DNA from 3 places in the Paenibacillus sp. ov031 genome. Region 1 is predicted to be linked to each of the others. Evidence: riboswitches for the same ligand, from Rfam matches in the RefSeq annotation. Region 1 holds a riboswitch; each other region holds the start of a gene.

Region 1 (6,600 bases):
ACATAGAATTGGGCTGAAGCATAGTCAGGAATAATATTGGCTGCCTGTCCTCCGCTATTGATAACACCGTGAATACGAACCGTGCTTTTCACTTGTTGTCGGAACGCATTAATGCCATTAAATGTCTGGATCACCGCATCTAGGGCATTAATGCCTTCATGTGGACTTGCAGCAGCATGTGAAGATTTCCCATGGAATTCAAATTGTACGGCATCAATAGCCAAGGAGCTTCCAGATTTCTCATAGGCGTAGTAAGGGTGAGCCATTAGCGCGACATCACAGTCATCAAATAAACCTGCTTCAGCCATAGGAACTTTAGCGCCACGCGTTTCTTCCGCTGGTGTACCGAATACTTTTAATGTTCCGCCCACTTCATCCAGTATGGACTTCAGACCTACCGCAGCTCCGAGGCTCATCATGCAGATTAGATGGTGTCCACAAGCATGACCGATTTCCGGAAGTGCGTCGTATTCACATAACAGGGCAATAGTCGGACCTGGTTTGGATGCAGCATACGTACCGATGAATGCGGTATCTAAGCCAAGAACAGGAGCTTCTACGGAAAAACCGTGGTAGGCAAGTTCTTCTTTTAACCGAGCAGAGGCGAGGTATTCTTCGTTACCAAGTTCCGGATTGGCACCAATGTATGATGAAATCTCTTTAAAACGGGAAGCATATTGATCAATTACAGTTAAAATTTGTGTTTTGGTATGTGTCATGGTGGACTCCTTAAGCAAAAATGAAAATAATTCAATAATTATATCATAGTTGCGGTTATTTTTCAGAAACTAGTCAGGATTTGTAATGTCGAAATTCATTGCATAATCATGCATTCTACTTTATAATGACTCAGGCATCAACAACAGAAAGCATACAAAGTATTATAAGGGGAGAACAGGGTTGAAATTGATTAGTCGTTACACCATGATGCTGCTAGCTCTTGTGGTCTTGCTTACTACGGTTGCACCTGTTGCGTTGGCAACGGGAACTACAAGCAATTCAGGCAGTAAAAAGCTGGTGCTCGGTACAAGTGCCGATTTTGCACCATATGAATTCCATAAAGTGATTGATGGTAAAGACCAAATTGTCGGATTTGATATTTCGATTGCTAAAGAAATTGCTGCCGATCTTGGCGCAGAACTTGTAATAGAGGATATGGGTTTTGACGGACTTCTTCCTGCGTTGCAGAGTGGTCGTGTGGATATGGTCATCTCGGGAATGACGCCAACAGATGATCGTAGACAAAGCATTGACTTCTCCGATACCTATTATAAATCAAAGCAAGTCATTATGATTCGTAATGCGGATAAAGATAAATATCCAACCATGGCGGAGTTGGAAAATGAAAAGATTGGAGTTCAAAAAGGCTCCATTCAGGAAACGATTGGCCAGGGAATCCCAGGCGCAAAACTGACAGCACTTGATAAAATATCTGATATCGTGCTGCAATTGCAGACCAATCGTGTAAATGCTGCGATCGTTGAAGATACGGTGGCTGCCGGTTATCTGGATGATGTGATTGGATTAGCACCGGCTATTCCGGATGAAGAGCAGGCCGAAGCGGCAATCGGGATTCGTAAGGGCAATACGGAATTGCTGAATGCAGTGAACGGAACGCTCGAACGTCTGAAAAGCGAAAATAAAATCGATCAGTTGGTTACCGAGGCAAGCCAGTTGATGGCAGACAAGGTGAAAAAAGATCAAAACATTTTTCAAGTGTTCTGGGAATACAAAAGCTTTTATGCAACAGGCGTAGGTTACACCCTCTTACTGTCTGCACTCGGTGTAATATTCGGGGTAATTATCGGTTTGATCATCTGTCTGTTACGTCTGCATGACGTTTCAATTCTGCGTTGGATCGGAACAGCTTACGTTGAAGTTATTCGTGGTACACCAATGCTGGTTCAGTTGATGATTATCTATTACGGTCTTGCTCTAACGTTGGGGATTAATTTCACGCCGCTTCAGGCGGGGATTATCACACTATCCATTAATAGTGGTGCCTATCTTGCCGAGATTTTCCGCGCTGGTATACAGGGTGTGGATCGAGGCCAGTTGGAAGCAGCTCGTTCCCTGGGAATGGGTAGAGGTGCGGCAATGCGCTTCATCGTGCTTCCACAAGCGTTCAAAGCGGTGTTGCCGGCGATCGGTAATGAGTTCGTGACCATTATCAAGGAATCTTCCATCATCTCGGTTATTGGTATGGTGGACATTATGTACCAGGCAAGTGTAGTTAAAAACATTACGTACCAAGGAATGAATCCATTCCTGATTGCAGCGGCCATTTACTTTGTGCTGACGTTCATTTTGTCCAAGCTGCTGGGTCGACTGGAAAGGAAGTTGAGTGCAAGTGATAGACGTTAGACAATTACACAAATCATATGGAAATAACGATGTGCTCAAGGGCATTAACGTAACAATTGGTAAAGGCGAGGTTGTCGTGGTCATCGGTCCGTCCGGATCGGGGAAAAGTACCTTTTTGCGCTGTCTTAACTTATTGGAGCAGCCTACTTCCGGTGAGATTGACTTTGAGGGAGTTTCGATTACTGACCCTAAACACAACATTAATGCAACTCGTGAAAAAATGGGGATGGTATTCCAGCATTTCAATCTGTTCCCGCACAAAACGGTGCAGCAGAACATTACGATTGCTCCCATTAAAGTGAAAAAACAATCTGCACAGGAAGCGGAACAAATCTGCGCAGATTTGCTGAAGACGGTTGGCCTGTCTGACAAAAAAGACGCTTATCCTAATCAGCTGTCCGGAGGACAGAAACAACGGATAGCTATTGCAAGAGCGCTTGCGATGCAGCCGCATGTCATGCTGTTTGACGAGCCTACTTCAGCACTGGACCCTGAAATGGTCGGTGAAGTACTGGATGTCATGAAGCGGCTTGCAGAGGGCGGCATGACCATGGTTATTGTAACGCATGAGATGGGCTTCGCACGCGAAGTAGGGGACCGCATCCTGTTTATGGATGGTGGGGTTATTGTAGAAGAAGGAACACCTGCTGAAGTGTTTGGTGAGCCTAAGCATGCACGTACACGTGACTTCCTTGCTAAAGTGCTCTAATACATCCAAGTCATCATTAGGATGAATTGGATGAAAATGCAAAATATATACTGTGGATGAGAATTCTTATTCCCTCATAGATCCCTGTCGGCGACCTGTCGGCAGGGATTGTTTTGTTGCGTGTGAATACGCACGGAATTACATAAAAAGTAACGTTTCTGTCATCAACGATATAAGCTCAAATAGACATATTTTTGAAAAAGTCGCTTGAATTCAGCAAAAATATTGAAGTGAATTAGCCAGATGGTAACATTTACTACGACTCTTGGTTACAAAGTTGTGATATATTTGTTCCTGCCGAAACTTCCGGAGTTGGGAGTGTGGGGGATGTAACGATGCAGAGTGTGCTTGGGGAAGAATCATTTGCACACGGCTTGGGGTGAATTAGGGCTACATAAATTATTAATGTAATTGAACCTATAGGGTGGTTTCCTCCATCCGAATCCGACAACTAACTTCGCAGGCATAATGAGGGAGGAAGACCATGATTAACAAGAAACGTATAGCCAAAACAGCAACAGCTTTGCTGACAGCAGCAATGCTCATTCAGGCCGTTCCGGCTCATGCTGATTCAGTTCATGTGGCCAAAGAGGGGGATACCTTCTACACCTTATCCAAACAATATGGAGTTGGACTTAACGCTCTTATTAAAGCTAACAATGACATTTCAGCTTACAACATTTATGGTGGTTTGAAAATTACGATCCCTGGTAAAACAACGAACACAGCTTCTGCTGCAGCAGCTAAAACGGAGGCCAAAACGGTAACTGCCGCAAGCCTTGACGTTAATGCAGATAGTAAAGTTGTACAAGCCTGGGGTAAAACGTTTGATTACAGCAAAGCTGTCGACGTCAAAGCAACAGCATACTCCGCAGACGCTTCCGAAAATGGAGGATGGGGTGCCGTGGATTACTTCGGTAATCCGCTTGAATTGGGTACCATTGCAGTAGACCCAAGTATCATTCCATTGGGTACAAAGGTACTGGTGACAGGTCATACACATCCAGGACTGCCAAAACAGGCATTTGTAGCAACGGCTCGTGATGTGGGTAGTGCCATTAAAGGTCACAAGATCGATATCTTTATTCCTGGCAGCAAGCAATCCGTGAGCACATTTGGTATTCAGGATGTTGAACTTTACATTTTGAAATAAAATCAAAGCGTAGCTGCACATCATCATATGTGACTCCAACTAAATCTAAATTAAACAATAAAGGGTGTTCTTCCATCACAATAATGTGAATGAAGGACACCCTTTTGAATATCCGACTGCCGTAATCTAAACCTATTTACCCTTTGGCAGTTCCAGCATTTCGTCCAAAGTCACCAGCTCGTACCCGCGGTTTCGCAATTCCTCGATAACTTCAGGCAACGCCTCGATGGTACCACTCAGCTTCGATCCGACACCGCCTCCTGCATGTTGCAGAACAATGGAACCTGGTTTAACGGCCGACAGGATGTTTTGTTTGACTTCCTCTTTGGAGAGGCCCTTCCAGTCCAGGGAATCGACATTCCAGTTCACAATGCTGTAATGTTGTTTGGCTGCCCATTGCAGCTGTTGCTCATTAATGTCGCCATAAGGTGGACGAATCATTTTGGGCGTGTACCCCGCCAGATTCCGAATAATATCCCCGGTATGTAAGATTTGTTTGCGAAATGCATTCATGGACAGCTTACTGAACTCCGGGTGATTGTAGCTGTGATTGCCAACAATATGCCCTTCCTTTACCATGCGTTTCACTAAATCCGGATGTTTCTCAGCGCGATGTCCCACAATGAAAAACGTAGCCCGCACCTTGTATTTTTTTAGAATATCCAACACCTGCGGGGTGAACCGTGGATCAGGTACGTCATCAAAAGTCAGTGCGACCTTTTTTGTCGAGGGGCCATTGGTTTTGAACGTATCCGCATATTTCTGTCTGAGCTGTCCCAGAGTCAACTGTTCTTCTTCGGAAGAATCAGACTTCGAAGCAGGTTCGGTTTGCGGGCTTGAAGAAGCCCATAACTGAGCAGGAGCGTAACTTCCTCCCAGAAGAATGACCATGATGGATAACATTATGAGGCGTATACGCATGTTAGTGCCTCCTTTTCCCAAATTGCGTTCTCTTTGGTATGCCCGGGGCCATCCGTATTTATGCATAATGTGAGATGTTTCATTGCTGATTTATTAAATCGGAGCCATAATTCCACCATATATAAATAGAAAAGGACAGGTGGATCAGGATGAGTACATACGACTTAAATTCCGTTCGTTTACAGGTGATTGAGGCAGGGGAAGACAAGGTGTTTATGGTAACTGGAGGCAGATCACATATTGGAGCAGTAGCGACATTTTATCCAGACCGTGAGCGGGTAAGCGGGGCTACGATGCATATTCCGGGGCATAAAGAGCAAGAGCTGTGTGAAAGGCTCGCACGTAAGGCTGCCCTACATTTAAAAGTAACCGTGACCGTGATTATGGGGATTCACTTTGATGCAATTACGCGCATGCAGATTGATGAGATTGTGCAGACTGCAGAGAAGCTGCTTGATGAAGAGCTGTGCCAAACTAGTCAACTGATTCAATAGTTCGATGTACGCTAAGTAGGCTAAAATCGTTTTTTATGATTTTTTTTGTTAAAATTGAAACGAGTAGAACATTGCCACGTATGTATGTTTATATACAAGGATGAACTATCGACTAGGAGGAATACCATAATGTCCATTTTCAAACGATTGCGCGATTTAACGATGTCTAACATTAACTCTATTATTGACAAGGCAGAAGATCCGATCAAGATGACGGATCAATATATCCGAGATATGCAAGAAGATCTGGAGGACGCGGAGAAAGCTGTTGCTGCACAGATTGCCATTGAGAAGAAATTCAAGCAGCTGTTCGAAGAACAGGAAGCTCTCGTGAAGAAACGTGAGGAGCAAGCACATACAGCAGCGCGTGCACAGAATATGGATTTGGCTCGTCGGGCACTGGAAGAGAAAAAAGTGGCTGAAGAGAAGATGGCTGAATACAAAACAAGCTATGATCAAAACAAGGCTTCTGCCGATAACCTTCGTGGCAAGCTGGACGAAATGCGCAAACAGTTGACCCAAATGAAAAATAAACGTGAAACATTGGTTGCGCGCTACAACGCTGCAAAAGCTCAAACCGAAATCAACAAGGCCCTGAACGGATTTGGCTCCGATACTGCAAGTGCCGGCATGAAGCGTATGGAAGAAAAAATGATGCAGATGGAAGCTCAGGCTGAAGCCAGCAATGAGATGTCGTCCAAAGGAAAATCGCTGGATGATGAGTTTGAGAAGCTGGGCAAGGATCAGGCTGTTGAGGATGAACTGGCAGCATTGATGAAGCAATACGAAAATAAGAACTAAACCTTGTAAGCAAGCAGGGGCACCAGCGGAGGAGAGACCAGCGTTTCTCCTTCGCTTTTAATTGCGGTTCATGTTGAGATGTGGGGGCTATGTAAATGGATTTGAACATTTTGGCAATGCTGGTCTGGACGTTATCGGGTTCGGTTTTGCTGTTTGTC
Region 2 (6,600 bases), on a different contig from region 1:
TCATGATACAGTAATCTGCTTTAATGGAGAGTACATGTAGATCGACATAATTTTGTAATCAAAGTAATTAGAATACAACCCGATTGCCTAAAAATGAGCACATATAGATATGAAGGAACTTGTTCGTTCTACATGTTGTGCTCAACAAACAATGAAAGAAATATAAAAAAAACATGATCCAATTTAGTAATAGTTATGTTCTGGTTAAGACTGCAGGATGGATTAAAAAGAGATAGTCGTTTATTCGACATGAAGGGAGAAATACAGCATGATGTTGTTCGACACACATACACACCTGGATGCACCACAATTCGACGAGGACCGCGAGGAAATGATTCAGCGTGCTGTGGATGCAGGCGTTGGTCGCATGATTAATGTGGGCTTTAACCGGGAGACCATTCCAACCACGATGAAGCTGGCTGAAACCTATGATTTTATATATGCTGCCGTAGGCTGGCACCCAGTGGATGCAATCACAATGCAAGAGGGTGATCTGGAATGGATTGCATCTTTATGCAAGCATGAAAAAGTGGTAGCCATCGGTGAAATTGGTCTAGACTATTACTGGGACACTTCACCGAAAGAGGTTCAACATCGCGTATTACGACAACAGATTGGTCTTGCCCGTGAGTTGAATATGCCGATTGTCATTCACAACCGGGATGCGCATGAAGATATTGTAAATATTCTGCGTGAAGAGAAAGCTGGAGAAGTAGGCGGTGTCATGCATTCCTTCTCTGGCAGCTGGGAAACGGCGAAAATGTGTCTGGATTTAGGCTTTCATCTTTCCTTCGGAGGGCCAATCACGTTCAAAAATGCAAAGCAACCCAAAGAGGTACTTGAGAAGGTTCCTATGGACCGATTTTTCATCGAAACGGACGCTCCTTATTTGACACCGCACCCTTATCGTGGAAAACGAAATGAGACAGCGCATGTACGTCTGGTTGCAGAAGCAGCTGCGGAAATTAAAGGCATTTCGATAGAGGAAATTGCAGCAATAACGACCAAAAATGCCATGGAACGATTTGGGATTCGTTAAAAGATCGAGCAAAACGGGTGAAAAAGTGAGTTAGGCGGAGTTAATTTGCTTTTTGATCCAAATAAATCAAGAATATTACAATATTTTAACCAAATATTTAGAAAAACGTACTTGAACAACGCTTTACAACATGCATAGAAACAGGATATCATCTTTTCAGTGAATTGTTGTGCGGAAAATTGGACAGATGTTCGGGGGATGAACAAAGGGACACTTTCCGATGAAACAACATTACTTTCATGAATCAGTCTCGCTGAGTCTCCGTTAACGGAGAGCGGGGGAACCAATAGGGCTTAAACATCAGTGATTGCAGCCGATGCGCAACATGCGCTGACCCAAAAGCAGCGTATGAATCTGCGAAGCCGTATTTGATTTCTTCTTTGGGTCTCGGGGTGAATTCAAGGGCGTCCGCCATGAGCGGATGACCGGAGATAGGGCGGCTCTCTTTCGCCCGAACCCGACAGCTAACCTCGCAAGCGGAAAAAGAGAGGCAACCTCGTGCATGAATTTCCGATATTCAGAATCATTCGGAAGCCACGAAAGAGTTCCTCTTAAACTCTTTCTTTGGCTTTTTTGTTTTTGAATAAAAGAAATACGGTCATCATACGGTAAGTATTCAGGAGGATGACATCATGTTGCGAAGATTGATTCATGGTGCAGAACCGGATTATGTTGGTCCGATCTGTGTTCTGTAGAAAATTTGGTATAGTCGCGTCAAAGACATCATGCATTACTTTAGACGGCGAGGCTATGAAGGAGGACGGAGAAGTGGGCACATTCCAACCAGAAGAGACCCATGAGTCACGATCATCCAGTAAGTCTTTCGCGTTGCGGTGGAAGCATGAGAACTTGCGTCAAATGGCATTGATCGCGATTTTCTCAATTGCGCTTACAATCATGATCTTGTTAGTCGTTTACGGTCAGGCCGGGAAACAAATTTCACTGGTTATTGATGGCAAAGCTCAAGCGGTAGAGACTCGTACAGGAATGCTTCAGGAAATGCTGGAGGAGCAGTCAATCACAGTCAGCCCTCACGATCAGGTATCCATGCCCTTGAATGGGGCGATCACAGATGGAGACCGCATCGTTATTGAGCGGGCCGTTCCAGTTAATATTACGGCAGACGGGGACACCAAGACTCTGTATACAACCGATTCATCGGTAAAAGATGCGATTAAAAAATCAGGTATTCAAATTGCAAGTGAAGACAAAGTATATCCGGCGCTTGGAACCACTATTGAAGCGGATATGAAAATCCGTGTAGTGCGGGTAACAAAGCGTACGGTGGAAGTGGAACATCCGATTGCTTATAAAGTGATCAAAACGGCTGACCCTAGCTTGTACAAAGGCGACAATCGTGTCGTTGTGAGCGGTAAAGAAGGCACACTTGTACAGCATATTGAAAAAGTGTTTCAGGATGGAGAATTGGTCTCCAAAAAAATGGTGGGTAAATCGGTCGCAACGAATCGCGTCGATAAAGTGATTGCCATTGGTACCAAAGCCAAACCTGTTGTGAAAGAGCCAGTGATTCAGACGGTATCGGCGCAGACTTCCACGACAAAAACAGCAACAACCACGAACTCGAAGAAAACCGCTGCCTCGGGCAGCAAAGTAATTACCGTCTCAGGCAGTTCTTTTAAATATTCAAAAGTCTTGAAAAATGTATCCATGACGGCATACTCTTCTGAAGAGCCTGGTATCGGCACAAAAACAGCTTCAGGTACTCGGGTAACTGAGGGACGTACCATTGCGGTTGATCCCAAAATCATTCCGATTGGCTGGTGGGTGTATATCGAGGGCCTTGGCTTCCGTCGTGCGGAAGACACAGGTGGTGCCATTAAAGGCAACAAAATTGATGTGTATTATGATAGTGTGAAGCATGCCCTGAACTTCGGACGGAAGAAAGGCAAGACGGTATATGTGATTGGTCCGGTGAAGCCGGAAGCGAACTAAAATCGTTTTACTTTGAAATGGGAATGCTATAAAATATAAGCATGAATGATTCATGCGGAATATGCGGCGGAGGGGTCTGAATTCAGTCTCCCCCGCCGTTTGGCAGAGAAGAGGGATATTCCTCTTCTTTTTGCGTTAGAAAGGAAGAAATGGAACATGATAAAAGAAGTGATCGTGGTAGAAGGCCGTGACGATACCGTAGCCATTCGACGTGCGGTTCAGGCAGATACGATCGAGACCGGTGGGTCGGCCATCAACCAACGCATTCTAAAGCGGATTGCACTTGCTCAAGAGAGACGTGGTGTCATCGTACTGACAGACCCGGATCATGCTGGTGAACGTATTCGTAAAATCATCGCCAATAAAGTACCTGGTTGCAAGCATGCTTTCATTCCGGAGGAAGATGCTACGCGCAAAGGCGACATCGGAGTGGAGAACGCTTCACCGGAGGCGATTCGTCATGCATTAGCACGTGTACACACATCATATGAAGGCGCACCAAGTTTGATCGATTGGGAGGATCTGATTGCGGCGGGACTGATTGTGCACCCACAGGCTGCTGCACGTCGTATGGAGATGGGCAATCTGCTGGGCATAGGTTATTGCAATGGCAAACAGTTCCACAAGCGGTTGAGTGTATTCCAGATTACCCGGGAAGAGTTCTCCGAAGCATTATCGCAAATTGAACGTGAAGGATTGTGAGCGTATGAAAGGCATGGAAGAAACCGTAGAAATTGCAACACCCAAACGAACCAAAGAAATTATTCAAAGACACGGATTTTCATTCAAGAAGAGCCTGGGTCAGAACTTTCTGATCGATCAAAATATACTGAACAAAATTGTAAATGCAGCTGATCTGGACGAGTCCAAGGGCGCACTTGAGATCGGGCCAGGGATCGGCGCACTCACAGAACGTCTGGCTCGGGTAGCCGGTCCTGTAACGGCTGTAGAGATTGATCAGCGATTGATCCCGATTCTGGGTGAAGTGATGCAGCCTTATCCAAACGTTCGTGTGCATCACGGGGATGTGCTGAAGCTGGATCTAGCTGAGTTGTTCCATACCGATTTTGGAACGGTAGATAAAGTGAGTGTTGTAGCCAATCTGCCTTATTATGTAACGACGCCAATCATGATGAAGCTGCTCGAAGAGAAGCTGCCTGTAGACAGCATTGTGGTCATGATCCAGAAGGAAGTGGCTGAACGCATGGCTGCTGCACCAGGATCAAAGGACTATGGCAGTTTGAGCATTGCGGTTCAGTACTACAGTATGCCGGAATTGGTCTGTATTGTTCCGCCCACGGTCTTTATTCCGCAGCCTAATGTGGAATCGGCTGTAATTAAGTTAAAGGTGCGTGAACAACCACCGGTTGAAGTTCCCGACGAGGCACATTACTTCGAAGTGGTACAGGCTTCCTTTGCGCAGCGTAGAAAAACCATCTCCAATAATCTGAAAGCCCGTTTCTTCACGAAGGAGAACAGAGAACAGGCTGATCAGTTGTTGGAGCAGGCCGGTATTCAGCCTTCAAGACGGGGAGAAACATTGAGCCTGCAGGAGTATGCGACACTCAGTACCGTAATGTGGGAAGCTGGGGTACGATCAGCTCTGTAAAATTCGGATGAACCAATCCGGGTTTCTGCCCATACGATGGGGTAGAGGTGATTATGTTGATGAATATCGGAGACTTGGTCGTTCGAAAGTCATACGGTGGAGATGTGACTTTCCGGTTGGAAGGCCTCCAGTCGGACGGTGCCATCATTAAAGGGACCGAGTTCCGGCTGTTAGCCGATTCCCCTGTGGACGATTTGATACAGGTTCCTTATGAACCGCAGAGTGCGAAGACGAGGCAGGCCCATGTGAAGGCACATCAGACGCTCTCACTCCTGCAGCAGAATCGAATGGAACAGGCCGAGCGCAATCGTGAAGGTTTGGTTCAGGAATGGTCTGTTCAACAAGAACCCGCTTATTTCGAGATGCCTGGCAAAGTGCTGCACTTGGATGGCGATCCTAATTATCTAAAAAAAAGCATGAACCTTTATGAGCAGCTTCGTGTTCCCGCAGAGGGTCAATATGTACACGAGTCTGCCATGGCGGACACTTTATATCGTCTGCTGCCCAAAGTGCGTCCGGATATCGTTGTCATTACTGGCCATGATGGGGTACTCAAGACCCGTCAGCCCTATGACTTATATAGTCTGGGAAGCTACAAGAATTCGCAGAACTTTGTATCCGCTATTCAGGTAGCTAGGCAATATGAACGTCATCTCGATGCGCTCACGATTGTAGCTGGCGCGTGTCAGTCCCACTTTGAGGCCTTGCTGCGGGCTGGAGCGAACTTTGCCAGTTCACCAGGACGAATTCTCATCCATGCCCTGGACCCGGTCTATGTGGCAGCTAAGGCAGCCTTCACGTCGGTGCGGGAAACGGTGAACATGAATGACATTTTGCATAACACGATTAGTGGTAGCCAGGGTGTGGGCGGCGTAGAGACACGGGGAAGTTATCGGGTAGGTCTGCCCGGATTGAACGATCTATCCACGTTAAAAGTGAATCCATCAGCCGTCTAATGATGGCAGAAGAAAGTCCCATTTAGGGGCTTTTTTTGTTTGCAAAAAAATTCATTGACAACAACTTTTTGATACTGATATAATAATTAGTTTTGATTTGACAATGACTGTAAAATCCGGTATAATGGACAAGAAAAGAGGTGGTCGTCGACAATGGCTAAAAATACGCTATTGGATATCAAACGCAATCTCGATGCACATATCGGTCAGAAAATTATGCTGCGGGCTAATGGTGGCCGCCGTAAGACCATTGAGCGTACGGGTGTATTGGAAGAAACGTACCCTTCTGTTTTTATTGTTAAGCTTGATGAGGAGCAAGAAACTTTCAAGCGAGTATCCTACAGTTATGCTGATATACTTACGGAATCGGTGGAAGTCATGGTATTTGATCCAGGCAGCCAGACGCATAGCTCCTACATGGAGACGTAAGTATCGATTTACGGCGATTCTGCCCCCTTGGGCAGGTCGCTTTTTTTATTTTTGCAATAATCCCGCTCGATTCATCGGAGATGCATAGTTGATCAGGAATGAGTCTGGGGAAGAAGCGGCATACTATTTGGACAGGTTCAAGGCATTTTTCTTGGCCTGGGGGCAAATAGTCCCGGATACAAATGGACTTATCATGAATGAACTATTTCGAGGAGGATGACCCATGAGCCGGAGAAGAAGAAGTGTAATGTCGGATGAACTCAAGAATGAACTGGCAAAAGACCTAGGATTCTATGATACCGTCCAGCAGGAAGGTTGGGGCGGGATCAAAGCGAAGGATGCGGGCAATATGGTGAAACGGGCCATTCAACTTGCGGAAGAAGCGGCACGCAAATCGTAATCCGGTTCAATCGGTTTGGAGAGCGGGGCAATCCGGCAGGAATGACCTCGCTTTTTCCCCATGGATGCGGAATAGAAATGACTTGACAGCCCCATTTTGATATAATATGTTAAGTTGTCTTAGGGAAAAGGTGAGGACGGGTGAACGCCTTGAAAATTTACGAAAAAGCGCCTGCTAAAATCAATTTGATGCTAGACGTTTTACATAAAAGAAG
Region 3 (6,600 bases), on a different contig from region 1:
CTGGAAGTTTTTATTGATGGCACGGAACCGACCGAGGTCTGCCGCAGCGCTTCAGACGATTCGGGTTCAGAGAATGATAAAGACACTCGAGAAGTGCAAAACCAGCAGGGAATACAGGAAGAGAAGCATTCATGGTGGAAGGATTTCAAACGCTGGTGGGTGGAATGACCAAAGTGACGTAAATACGTAATGACGTAATTGCGTCATCACCCGTAAAATTCAATTTAGCATAAAAGCAAAAGCCCCGAACCGATCATCTCGGTCACGGGGCTTTTGCTTCTTCTTTTTGAACAGCTTGAAACATTCATTAATTAGGCAAGCGCTTCTTTCAATTCATCGGGAGAAGCGTTCCACCATTCTTCGTTATGCGTAGTCAGCAACGTCTTGAGTGCCGCGCGATCCTCAGGTCCAAGATCATCCAGCATGAACCGGCGCTTCATGGCATAATCCATGCGATTCACATGATCGGCAAGCAGTTTCCATCCACGACGCGCTTCTGTATCAATCCACATCTCACACGCAGTTGCTCCACCATAGAACTGCCCCTGTTCGTTACGGTCCACAGCTACCCATACTAGCCATACTTGGCGTCCATTGGGCACATCCTCACGATTAGTCGAGAACTTGATATTGCGCTCCACTTTGCTCTTCGCATGCATCGCGCCCACATCAATCTTTGCTTCACCGTTATCAATAATAACGGGGGAAAGGTTATTCAGATCAATGGAGCCTGCACCGAAACCTTTGTGTTTGCTCTTTGCACTAACGATATTCAAGGCAATCTGTTTTTTGCCGTTCTGCTCGTTTTGGTCCATGTTTTATAGCCTCCAAGGGTTGATACAAATATTTTAACTAATAATCGCCCCAATGCAAACATATACATGCTGTAGATGCTTGTCAACGGGAGGTATTTAACGATGATTCCACGACGCGCCAAGAGCTGGCTCACCGCAATTATAGCCCTGTGTGTAGTTGCCGGGGGGATATGGCTTGGTCTGGGCTCCACACGCTCCATTCAATCTGACTTGCCTGCGCTCGCCCCGGAATCGGGCAAGCCTACGGCACCCGTCAAAACCCAAACATCTCCGGAAAGTATACAGACACCTACTGCTGAAGTGTTCAGCAACCGCGTAGTGGAATATCACATGGATGTGAAGCTGGTAGACGGGAATGTACTGCAAGGGACTCAGACGATCACCTGGACACATCCAGGCAAGAAAACCGTCAGCGAGCTTTATTTTCACATGTATCCCAATGCCTTCTCTTCTGCTGACACCACTTTTATGAAAGAATCCGGAGGGAAACTTCGAGGTGATGTCATGCCCACGAACGGTTACGGTTCCATGCATATTACAGAAATGAAAACAGAGGACGGGCTTTCTCTCTTACATCGGATGCAGTATGTGCAACCGGATGACGGAAACATGAAAGATACTACCCTCATTAAGGTACGGCTGCCCAAACCCGTTAAAGGCGGTGAAAGCATCACGCTTCACACCCGATTTGAGGTCAAGCTACCCAAAATTTTTGCCCGCATGGGAACAGCAGATAATTTCGTTATGGCAGGTCAGTGGTTCCCTAAACTTAGCGTATATGAGCCAGTAGGCACACGAGGTCAAACGACCGAAGGCTGGAATCTGCATCAGTATCACGGTAATTCAGAGTTTTACGCCGATTTCGGTATCTATAGTGTGCGTATTCGGGTACCGGAAACATACAAAGTAGCTGCTACTGGATTCCCAACCCAGCAAGCGGTTGTGAAGAACGGCGAAAAAGTATATCAGTTCTATGCCGATGATGTGCATGATTTTGCCTGGTCAGCCTCTCCTGATTTTGTTTATGCAGAAGAACCCTTCTCTGCTCCCAATGTGCCAGGCGTTCGAATCAAGCTGTATCTCGACCCTGCTCATGAGGATCTGAAGGAACGTTATTTCTACGCCGCCAAAGCAGCGCTATCCAATTATAGCAAGTGGTTTGGCCCTTATCCGTATTCCACACTGTCCATCGTTGTCCCGCCCAAATCAGGGAATGGCGCAGGGGGAATGGAATACCCTACCTTGGTCACCGCCTTCGGTGCAGATGATTCTGCTCCTGGTTACGATCTGGAACGCACGGTTGTGCACGAGATTGGGCATCAGTATTTTTACGGCATGGTCGCGAGTAATGAATTTGAAGAGGCTTGGCTGGACGAAGGATTCACCTCCTATGCAGAAGACAAAGTAATGGAACAGGAATACGGACTTATCCCGAATCTGCCCGTACAAGCTGGTCTCATTACTTCTCCAGCTTCACTGACACAGGACTCCTGGAAGTTTGATTCCCAGAATCAATATGCAGCAAACGTATACACACGAGGCAAGCTTGTATTACTTGGAATAGAACAACAGGTTGGTGCTAAAACGATGGAGCGTATTCTCTCGACCTATGTGAATAAATACCGCTTCAAACACCCTACTTCGTCTGATTTTCAAAAGGTCGTGGAGCAAGTGACGCGTACATCCTGGACCGATTATTTTAATCAGTATGTATACGGAGACGGCATGGCTGACTTTGCAGTGGAGAAGATCGCAATCAATCCTATCCTGAAAGGCGGTCAAACGTTGTACGAGTCGTCCATTACAGTGCAGAAAAAAGGCAGTGAATATAAGAAGGTGCCTGTTCGAATTATGTTCGAAGATGGGAAAACCATGACGAAAGAATGGGATGGTAGCGAGGAGCGCATTACCTACAAACTGACCTATACTTCCCCTGTTTCCTGGGCTATGACTGATCCGCTGTACACGATTGTGCTGGAGAACCATCATATGAACAATTTTCTGAATGCCGGACTGGATGAGCCAACTAAATCCCGCTGGAGCATGAGCGCAACCAAAATTATAGAAGCCATATTCGGAAGTCTGTCATGGTGAGGTGGATACAGTGAAAGCGAAAATACGTGAAGGCTGGTTTCTCGTCCGTCAGCATATGTTCATTGCGGCACTCTTATTTCTCTATCAATTAGTATGGGGATACTTTCTTTATCGAATGGTGCAGTCAGCTGTGGTTCCGCTGCTCCTGCGTTATCCTGACCCTGATACAGGGGAACTCAGTACGATTTTATTTAAAATGGAGAGCCAACTCGGTCTGACAACGAATCCGGAGGTTCACCGCTATTTATGGATTTTAGGGGCTATGCTGCTGATACGGATGATGATTAGCCCACTCATTCAGGCAGGGCTGCTCTACTCGCTCCAGCATTATAACCATTCGGAAGAGCGCATTCCATTCATTCGCGGTATCAAAAATTTATGGAAACCGATGCTGTTGCTCCACACCATTCGGACTATATTACTGCTGCTACCCGCTTATTGGCTCGCACCAAGGCTCTATTCCATCTTTATGGAAGGTTTTCATTCCCTCCATCTGCTCTTGCCTGGTATTCCCTATGTTGCTGGTTGGATTGTATACGGGTGGGTTATCCATCATGTCCTACTGTACATGCAGTTTGGTATCTCAGCTCCCGATGGGGAAGGCGGAGCACGTGGTACGTTTCAAGCTATATGGATTGCACTACGCCAAGTCATCACTCTAATCGGCATTGCTGTCCTGCTGGGCGGCCTTCATCTGTTGGTCTTTGGTGCCTTTACTTCAGCTTCATGGTTACTAACCGGCTTAACTGGTCTTATACTACAACAAACGTATCCACTTGCCCGGTGCTTGCTGAGCCTGTGGAAAATATGTGCCCATTTCCGCCTATGGCAGTCCAACTCGGTCAAAGATTAAATTAAACGGTTAAAAACGGTTACCATCTCTATGTAAAGTTGTATTCTTCAAATGCCGTTAAACAAGCAAACCTCGACCTTTCCCCGTCAAAGGTCGAGGTTTTTTTTGTTAATTTTGTTGTTAAACGTTGCCAAAGTGATATACCTCTGTTACAATAATCGCAGTGAGTTTTTAGTAACAACTTTGTAATCTTTACCTTCATATTTGTAACTACTTAAAATTTAATCGTCATTTCTTGATTTCGCAGGTGCATAACTAGCATAGCCAAATTCCTAGCACCTGGGAAGCGGGGGAACCAGTTATGGGTGAATTGATCTTGCAACAGAGGGATCATAGGGGACCTTCAACCGAATCCTTAAGCTAACCTCGCAGGCATTGGAAGGGGTATATCTCTTGTTTAAGAAGAAATTAACCGCAGCTGTACTCAGCCTCACATTCGCATTATCGCTTGGAGCAGGCAGCGCATTCGCAGATTCGAAAATGGACCAAGTTATTGATTCAGCAATGGGGACTACATACAAAAGCGGAGGAACAACGCTTAACGGCTTTGACTGCTCTGGATTCACAAGTTATGTATTCGACAAGCTGGGCATTGATCTGGCTCGCCAATCGAGTTCACAATTCGACATGGGTGATTCGGTATCCCGGATGGAAATGAGACCAGGTGATCTGGTATTCTTCAATACAACGGGCAAAGGGGTCTCGCACGTAGGGATCTTTGTAGGGGATGGAAAGTTTGCACACTCCTCTTCTTCTAAAGGAGTTACAATCAGCGCATTAAGCGAAAGCTACTGGGCTAACCGCTATGTTGGCGCTAAACGCATTATGAGCACGGACGCATATGAGACATTGGCCATCGACTAGGGACAAGCTGAGCAACGTCATGCTGTAACAATAACACTACTGTAACGAAGCATAATAGAACCGTCTGGTACATTCTCCGCAGGAATGTATCCGGCGGTTTTTTTGTGCTTCGTTTCCTTTAATGCGTTCGGGATAGCTACCAAACCTAACTTTAACTTTTTTTAAAGTTATTTTTCATTGCTTCGTCCGTGCTCTTATAATGTTTTTACCCATCCCACTATAATATAAACGAAATTACCGGAACTTTTGTTTCACTTTTTTTGAAAAACGAGGACTTGCCAAATGAACGCCTCTTTTGTAGAGTGGAAACAAGCTTAGATATGGAATGACATATGTATATGGACAAATCAAAATCATTATAGCTTGTTCACAATGAGAGGAGCGTGCAGTTGTATGGATGAAGCCCCTGTGACGTTTCACGTTGTGCCCATGCAAGAAGAACACGCGGAACTAATCTGCGATTGGCAGTATGACCCGCCTTATAATATTTATAGCTGGCTGCCCTGGGAGCAGATGAAAGCACTTGAAGTGGAATTCGGCGATCCCCAGCTACGGAAAGAACAATATGCGGTGGTGCTGGGAGAGGATCAGCAGATTTGCGGTTTTGCTCAATACTTCCCGCTTGAAGGTGTAACCCGCATCGGACTTGGCATGCACCCCGATCGATGTGGTCATGGTCAAGGAACGGCTTTTGTCTCGGCCATTGTGCAGGAAGCCATTCGCCGGAACCCTGCAAACGAAATTGATCTGGAAGTTCTGACCTGGAATGACCGGGCTATTCGTGTCTATCTCAAAGCCGGATTTGTTACGCAGGATACATACGAACGACAGACACCGGGTGGTTTGAAACCTTTTTACTGTATGGTCTATGAAGGTCCACGCTAATAACTAGGGCTTGAAATCACCCCAAAAAGTCCCCGGTTATGTGATTAGTTCAAAAAATTACCACAAAATGCTATGATGTCACTACAGGTTCCGTTATAATGATATGGATAGTTTCAAGTTAGATGATCTTTCATTCTGGAGGGGACATAAGGGATGCACAAATGGATCATGAGCGGGGTATTTTTTGCAGCGTGCGCTTTAGCTATTGTACTAATGTTTACGCTTCCAGGGAAAGAGGAAGTTGCAGAAGAAGCGAAACCGACGATGCCGCAAGTTACAATGGATGCAGGACAGGCTGAGGCACTGGTCAAAGCAAACTGTATTACCTGCCACGGTGATCAGCTTCAAGGGGGCATGGGCCCTAGTCTGCAGAAGATTGGCAGCCAGGACGATGTGGAGAAGATTTATACGACCATCGTCAAAGGTAAAAGCGGCGGTATGCCTTCGTTCAAAGACAAGCTGAAGGATGAAGAAATCGCGAATATTGCGATGTGGCTGGCGGAGAAGAAGTAATCCAAGATGTTCAAGGCGATCAGTTTGTGGCAGGGGGCATGTATAGAGAGTGTGATGGCTTCAATCATCCTCTGCTCTTTACTCATGCTCTAAACCACGCTGGCGCTAGACGCGCAACGTAGTCAACCCTTATTGGTAATACAGGGTTACTCGTTTTATCAATGGTCATACAGACAAGAGGCTCTTACTCTCCCGTACTGGGAAGTAAGAGCCTCTTGGTCATTTCAGGGATGCTCCGATGAAAACATCCACCATGCTATGGCTAAATAGATGCATTAGCGTATCCTTCCAGCCTGCCTCTGATTCACCTAAAGTATGCATATATTACTGGGTCTTTGCCTTCTGCTCGGCAAGGAAAGCCTGCACTTCACGTGCGGACGGCATCCCGGACTGGGCGCCGAGCTTCGTCACCGACAACGCGGCTGCGCCCATGGCGAAGCTTACCGCCGCGTCCAGCGTCTCTCCGCGCGCGAGGGCTACTGCCAGCGCGCCGTTGAAGCAATCGCCAGCGCCGGTCGTGTCGACGGCGCTTACGGCGTAGCCGGGCGCACGGCACGCGCCGGCACGCTCTGCCTG

Evidence for each region. Region 1 has a riboswitch for cyclic di-AMP ahead of BUA17_RS08865 (3D domain-containing protein). Riboswitches for the same ligand answer to the same signal wherever they lie in the genome.
Region 2: it holds a riboswitch for cyclic di-AMP, as region 1 does, so the genes downstream of both, BUA17_RS29310 (3D domain-containing protein) here and BUA17_RS08865 (3D domain-containing protein) in region 1, are expected to answer to the same signal.
Region 3: it holds a riboswitch for cyclic di-AMP, as region 1 does, so the genes downstream of both, BUA17_RS30105 (C40 family peptidase) here and BUA17_RS08865 (3D domain-containing protein) in region 1, are expected to answer to the same signal.

Annotation. Positions count from the first base shown of each region.
Region 1 is NZ_FRDO01000001.1:2,089,974-2,096,573, reverse strand. Features, by position in the region: gene BUA17_RS08880 (M20 family metallopeptidase) at 1-719, opposite strand, end outside; gene BUA17_RS08875 (ABC transporter substrate-binding protein/permease) at 901-2,364, shown strand; gene BUA17_RS08870 (amino acid ABC transporter ATP-binding protein) at 2,351-3,073, shown strand; cyclic di-AMP (ydaO/yuaA leader) riboswitch at 3,359-3,555, shown strand; gene BUA17_RS08865 (3D domain-containing protein) at 3,558-4,226, shown strand; gene BUA17_RS08860 (polysaccharide deacetylase family protein) at 4,359-5,147, opposite strand; gene BUA17_RS08855 (prenylated flavin chaperone LpdD) at 5,297-5,641, shown strand; gene BUA17_RS08850 (PspA/IM30 family protein) at 5,771-6,442, shown strand; gene BUA17_RS08845 (DUF350 domain-containing protein) at 6,538-6,600, shown strand, end outside.
Region 2 is NZ_FRDO01000012.1:14,329-20,928, forward strand. Features, by position in the region: gene BUA17_RS29305 (TatD family hydrolase) at 269-1,039, shown strand; cyclic di-AMP (ydaO/yuaA leader) riboswitch at 1,281-1,534, shown strand; gene BUA17_RS29310 (3D domain-containing protein) at 1,808-2,992, shown strand; gene rnmV (ribonuclease M5) at 3,149-3,694, shown strand; gene rsmA (16S rRNA (adenine(1518)-N(6)/adenine(1519)-N(6))-dimethyltransferase RsmA) at 3,699-4,601, shown strand; gene yabG (sporulation peptidase YabG) at 4,661-5,557, shown strand; gene BUA17_RS29330 (biofilm formation stimulator Veg) at 5,711-5,986, shown strand; gene BUA17_RS29335 (small, acid-soluble spore protein, alpha/beta type) at 6,210-6,386, shown strand; gene ispE (4-(cytidine 5'-diphospho)-2-C-methyl-D-erythritol kinase) at 6,536-6,600, shown strand, end outside.
Region 3 is NZ_FRDO01000014.1:26,375-32,974, forward strand. Features, by position in the region: gene BUA17_RS30085 (transglycosylase domain-containing protein) at 1-168, shown strand, start outside; gene BUA17_RS30090 (YwhD family protein) at 312-815, opposite strand; gene BUA17_RS30095 (M1 family metallopeptidase) at 918-2,909, shown strand; gene BUA17_RS30100 (hypothetical protein) at 2,920-3,762, shown strand; cyclic di-AMP (ydaO/yuaA leader) riboswitch at 4,015-4,152, shown strand; gene BUA17_RS30105 (C40 family peptidase) at 4,156-4,626, shown strand; gene BUA17_RS30110 (GNAT family N-acetyltransferase) at 5,020-5,511, shown strand; gene BUA17_RS30115 (c-type cytochrome) at 5,665-6,024, shown strand; gene rbsK (ribokinase) at 6,349-6,600, opposite strand, start outside.